DNA from 2 places in the Leclercia sp. G3L genome. Region 2 is predicted to be linked to the other one. Evidence: predicted binding sites of a transcription regulator. Region 2 holds the regulator's gene; the other holds the start of a gene.
What was found. Region 2 encodes sigma-54, which starts transcription at its own class of promoters, with help from an activator protein. Its sites were predicted from a motif close to GTTGGCACANNTTTCGCTNT; they were not measured.

Region 1 (3,090 bases), 1.3 Mb from region 2:
ATTAACTGCTGCAGAAAGAAAGTTTCCATCATCGCGCGCTCGTGTTTTAGGCCGCCCGTTCAGGGCGCGGCCCGATGTTTATACTGCGTCGGTATGTCGCCATACCGACGTTGAGCGTGATTCCGTCCCGTTACTGCACTTCCTTATATTTTCCCTTGTCGTCCCACTCGTACACCACGTAGTCGGAGACTTTCAGGTCGCCTTTGCTGTCCCAGGATTTTTTGCCCATCACGGTATCCACCGAATTAGCCTTCAGCCATTCGCTGGCTTTGGCCGGATCGGCACCGCCCGCAGCTTTAAAGGCCGCAGCAATGGCCTGGATAGAGGCGTAGGAGTAGAGGGTGTAGCCTTCCGGCTCGAATTTACTGGCGCGGAATTTGTCGATCACTGCTTTGCCTTCCGGGATCAGGCGCGGGTCTTTGCCGAAGGTCATATAGATGCCGTTGGTGTATTGCGCGCCCCCGGCGGCGGTAACCATCTCTTCGTTGACGATACAGTCGCCGGAGAAGAATTTGGCCTGCACGCCCTGCTCACGCATCTGGCGCACCAGCGGGCCCGCTTCCGGGTGGCAGCCGCCGAAGAAGACCACATCCGGCTTCTGGGCGCCGATTTTGGTCACCAGCGCGTTAAAGTCTTTTTCGCCCCGCGACAGGCCTTCGTACATCACATCCTTAACGTCGCGTTTCGCCAGCGCCGCTTTGGTGGCATCCGCCAGCCCCTGGCCGTAGGTGTCTTTGTCGTGAATGATCACCACCCGTTTGGCTTTCAGCTTATCGATAATGAAATCAGCGGCGACCTGGCCCTGCTGGTCGTCACGACCGCACATGCGGAACATGTCGCTCATGCCGCGCTCGGTGATGAGCGGGTTGGTGGAGCCCGGGGTGATCGCCAGTACGCCGGCGTCGTTATAGACCTCGGAGGCCGGCATGGTGGAGGAGGAGCAGAAGTGGCCGACCACGGCTTTGACCTTATCCTGGTCAACCAGACGGTTAGCGACCGAGACGGCCTGTTTCGGTTCACAGGCATCATCGCCCTGCACCAGTTTGATCTTCTCGCCATTAATGCCGCCCGCGGCGTTAATGTCTTCCGCGGCCTGGGTCGCGCCGTGCCAGTACTGGTCCCCATAGGTGGCGTTCGGCCCGGTGAAGGGACCCGCCACGCCAATGACGATATCAGCCTGGGCGGAAAACGCCGTCACCAGACACCCTGCCAGCACGATAGAGAGAGGACTTCTGATCAATTTCAGCGACATTATTATGTACCTTTTCTGAGTGGTTTTTGGCACAACCCTGTGTAGTCGAACGCCGGAGGCGTGCCCAATCCAAAACGTGTTCAAAACGTAATGCACTAAACGGACGACATACCGCAGAAACAGGCGAGATTGCCTGAGGGTTTTACCCTCAGCACAACAGTAAGCAAAATGGTTGCCAGAACGGCAGCAGATTGCCTGTGTTTCGACAATTTTCAGTATAGAGCGCCGTTTTAAGCCACCCGGCACCACGCAGTGAAATTACAGCGGGGATCACATCTCATTAACAACAAAGCACATAAGTTGTGCAACGGTCACGATTCAAACGCATTTGCACCAGTAAAGCGCCCGGGATAAGCAGGGGAAGGGGACAGTTCAACACGCTTTCTGTGTTACCCTGCACGCAATTCAATTCTGCAGGAGATTTACCATGAGCGAAGGCCCGTTAAACGAAACCGAAATGGAGTGGCTGGAAGAGACCTTAATGACCTACGGTCATGACGGCGAGTCCGTTATAGACGTCTCGGAGCTCGACGGGATGCTGACCGCGGTGCTGTCTGGCCCGGTGGTGGTTGAGCCGGACCGCTGGCTGGTGGCGGTATGGGGCGGCGAGAAAAACATTCCGCGCTGGAAGAACGATCGTGAGATGAACCGCTTTATCGATCTCTGCTTCAAGCACATGAACGATATCGCCGAGCGCCTGAGCGACTACCCGGAACAGTTTGAACCGATGTTCGGCATGAACGACGTCGAGGGCGAAACTTATACCGTGGTAGAGGAGTGGTGCTTCGGCTATATGCGCGGCGTGGCGTTGACCGACTGGTCATCCCTGCCGGGATCCCTGCGTGCCGATCTGGATTTGATTGCCCTGCACGGCTCCGAAGAGAACTTTGAGCGTCTGGACAGCTTCAGCGAAGAGGAGTTCCAGCAGAGCATCGAGAACATTCGTCCGGCGGCGCTGCGTCTGTATAACTACTGGATTGCCAACCCGCAGGAGCCGGTCACCCAGCAGCCGGTGATCAACGGCACCAAAGTCGGCCGCAACGATCCCTGCCCGTGCGGCAGCGGTAAAAAATTCAAGAACTGCTGTCTGCATTAACAGCGCCCGGCGGCGCTTCGCTTGCACGCGCCTACAGCTATCGTAGGCCGGGTAAGCGCAGCGCCACCCGGCACAACTGCTTATCCCACTTCCGGTAACAACCCCGCCGCAATGCCAAACTGCACAAGGATTATCGCAATCCCGCAGGCGAAGACCAGACACAGCGCCGGTTTACCGCCGGGTACCCGGTAGTCGCCGGTGGCATGCTGCTTACGGCTCTGCCAGACCAGCAGCGACGGCAGCAGCAGCGCCAGCACCGCCAGCGCCACCCCGGCATACCCCAGCGCCATCACAAACCCGCGCGGATAGAACAGGGCGAACGCCAGCGGCGGCAGGAAGGTGATCGCCCCGGTCTGCATCCGCCCGCTCAGGGTGCGGCTGCGCTGGAACAGATCGGCAAGGTAATCGAACAGGCCCAGCGCCACGCCGAGGAACGAGGTTGCCAGGGCGAGGTCGGCAAACAGGTGCACCGCCAGCTCCACATGCGGCGACGCAACCACTTCACGCAGGGCCTGCAACAGCCCGTTCAGGCCGGTGTGGCTCGCCAGCATCCCCATAAAGGTCGAAGAGTTGATACTGCCGAGGGTGACCAGCTGCCAGAAGATATAGGCCACCAGCGGGATGGCGCTGCCGGTAATAAAAATCCAGCGCAGCTTGCGCACGTTGCCATTCATATAGCTGACGATGCTCGGCACGCTGCCGTGAAAACCGAACGAGGTAAAAATCACCGGGATGGCCGACA
Region 2 (3,090 bases):
TTCGCCGTCTCAGCGTCTTCGACAACCTGATGGCGGTGCTGCAAATCCGTGACGATTTGACCTCCGAACAGCGTCAGGATCGCGCCAACGAACTGATGGAAGAGTTCCATATCGAACATCTGCGCGACAGCATGGGCCAGGCGCTCTCCGGTGGTGAACGCCGCCGTGTGGAAATTGCCCGCGCGCTGGCGGCCAACCCGAAATTTATCCTGCTCGATGAACCTTTCGCGGGTGTTGACCCGATTTCGGTTATCGATATCAAACGTATTATTGAGCATCTGCGCGACAGTGGCCTGGGCGTGCTTATCACCGACCACAACGTACGCGAGACGCTGGCGGTCTGTGAGCGAGCCTACATCGTCAGCCAGGGCCATCTTATTGCCCACGGTACACCGCAACAGATCCTCGAAGATGAGCATGTTAAGCGCGTGTATCTTGGGGAAGACTTCAGACTCTGATAGGGTAGAAGTTCAGTCTCGCGTAAACGGAGAAAAATGCTCTGAACATGAAGCAAGGTTTGCAATTAAGGCTCAGCCAACAGCTGGCAATGACGCCGCAGTTACAACAGGCTATTCGTCTGTTGCAGCTGTCAACGCTGGAACTTCAGCAGGAACTCCAGCAGGCGCTGGACAGTAATCCCCTGCTTGAGCAAACCGATCTTCACGATGAGGTAGAAACTCAGCAAACCCAGGATAACGAAACTCTCGACAGCGTTGATGCGCTGGAGCAAAAAGAGATGCCTGACGAGCTTCCTCTCGATGCCAGCTGGGATGAGATCTACACCGCCGGCACGCCATCCGGCACGCGCGCAGACTACCAGGATGATGAATTGCCGGTGTATCAGGGCGAAACTACCCAGTCGCTGCAGGATTACCTGATGTGGCAGGTGGAGCTGACGCCCTTTTCCGATACCGATCGCGCCATCGCCACCTCCATTGTCGATGCCGTCGATGAGACCGGCTATTTGACCGTGTCGCTGGACGACATTCTGGAAAGCATCGGTGATGATGAGATCGATCTCGAAGAGATCGAAGCGGTTCTGAAGCGCGTTCAGCGTTTTGATCCGGTTGGCGTCGCGGCACGCGATTTACGTGACTGCCTGCTGATTCAGCTTTCGCAGTTTGTTAAAGAGACGCCGTGGCTGGAAGAGGCTCGCCTGATCGTCAGCGAGCATCTGGATCTGCTGGCTAACCACGACTTCCGCTCCCTGATGCGCGTGACGCGGCTGAAGGAAGAGATCCTGAAAGAAGCGGTCAATCTGATTCAGTCGCTGGATCCGCGTCCGGGGCAGTCTATCCAGACCAGCGAGCCCGAGTACGTCATTCCCGATGTACTGGTGCGCAAGCATAACGGCCTGTGGACCGTGGAGTTGAATTCCGACAGCATCCCTCGTCTGCAGATAAATCAGCAGTACGCCTCGATGTGCACCAGCGCGCGCAACGACTCGGATAACCAATATATCCGCAGTAATCTTCAGGAAGCGCGCTGGCTGATCAAAAGCCTCGAGAGCCGCAATGATACGCTGCTGCGCGTCAGCCGCTGCATCGTGGAACAACAGCAGGCGTTCTTTGAACAAGGTGAAGAATTTATGAGGCCGATGGTGCTGGCCGATATCGCCCAGGCCGTCGAGATGCATGAATCGACGATTTCCCGCGTGACGACGCAGAAGTATCTGCACAGTCCGCGCGGTATTTTTGAGCTTAAGTATTTTTTCTCCAGCCATGTCAACACCGAAGGCGGCGGCGAAGCTTCGTCGACGGCCATCCGGGCGCTGGTGAAAAAGTTGATCGCCGCGGAAAACCCCGCGAAACCACTGAGCGACAGTAAGTTAACCACCATGCTGTCCGATCAAGGTATCATGGTTGCACGCCGCACTGTTGCGAAGTATCGAGAGTCTTTATCCATTCCGCCGTCAAACCAGCGTAAACAACTGGTCTGACTCTACCGATAAGGAAGACACTATGCAGCTCAACATCACTGGACACAACGTCGAAATCACTGAGGCCCTGCGCGATTTTGTGAATGCAAAATTCGCTAAGCTTGAGCAGTATTTTGAGAGGATCAATCAGGTCTACATTGTGTTAAAAGTGGAAAAAGTGACTCATATCTCGGATGCGACCCTGCACGTCAACGGGGGCGAAATCCATGCCAGTGCGGAAGGGCAAGACATGTACGCGGCTATCGACGGCTTGATTGACAAGCTGGCACGACAGCTAAACAAACATAAAGATAAACTGAAACAACACTAATTGTCCGGGCAGTTAACGGGTGCAGGTTGGCCTGTTGTGAAACACAACGGGCCCTTTGTACAGTTAGCGCTTAGGTGAAATTATGATGAATAACGATTCAACTCTACAACTGAGCAGTGTCCTTAATCAGGAATGTACCCGCAGTGCCGTCCACTGCCAGAGCAAAAAACGTGCGCTGGAGATCATCAGTGAACTGGCCGCAAAGCAGCTGAGCCTGCCGCCCCAGGTGGTGTTTGAAGCGATCCTGACCCGTGAAAAAATGGGCAGTACCGGCATCGGCAACGGCATTGCCATTCCCCATGGCAAACTTGAAGAGGATACTCTGCGTGCTGTAGGCGTGTTTGTTCAGCTGGAAACACCTATCGCCTTTGATGCCATTGATAACCAGCCTGTCGATTTGCTGTTTGCCCTGCTGGTACCCGCGGATCAGACCAAAACACATTTGCATACCCTCTCGCTGGTGGCCAAACGTCTGGCGGATAAAACCATCTGTCGCCGTTTGCGTGCGGCACAGAGCGATGAGGAGCTCTATCAAATCATTACGGAAACGGAAGGCAATCAGGATGATGCGTAATCGGGTGATGGCTTTGACATCTGTAGTCCTGAGGAGAAATGGTACATGGTGCTGATGATCGTCAGCGGTCGTTCGGGATCCGGAAAATCGGTCGCCCTGCGAGCGCTGGAAGATATGGGCTTTTACTGCGTAGATAACCTGCCGGTGGTGCTGCTGCCCGAGCTGGCGAAATCGCTGGCCGATCGGCAGATTTCGGCCGCGGTCAGCATCGACGTGCGTAACATGCCTGAATCGCCGGAGATCTTTGAGCAGGCGATGAGCAATTTG

Region 1: a site for sigma-54 is predicted at 1,413-1,432, ahead of LRS40_RS15660 (branched-chain amino acid ABC transporter substrate-binding protein). Genes of this name have one in related genera too.

What each region holds. Positions count from the first base shown of each region.
Region 1 is NZ_CP088265.1:2,990,170-2,993,259, forward strand. Features, by position in the region: gene LRS40_RS15655 (branched-chain amino acid ABC transporter permease) at 1-29, opposite strand, end outside; gene LRS40_RS15660 (branched-chain amino acid ABC transporter substrate-binding protein) at 131-1,252, opposite strand; gene LRS40_RS15665 (YecA family protein) at 1,680-2,348, shown strand; gene tyrP (tyrosine transporter TyrP) at 2,429-3,090, opposite strand, start outside.
Region 2 is NZ_CP088265.1:1,711,667-1,714,756, reverse strand. Features, by position in the region: gene lptB (LPS export ABC transporter ATP-binding protein) at 1-458, shown strand, start outside; gene rpoN (RNA polymerase factor sigma-54) at 506-1,939, shown strand; gene hpf (ribosome hibernation promoting factor) at 1,962-2,249, shown strand; gene ptsN (PTS IIA-like nitrogen regulatory protein PtsN) at 2,332-2,823, shown strand; gene rapZ (RNase adapter RapZ) at 2,869-3,090, shown strand, end outside.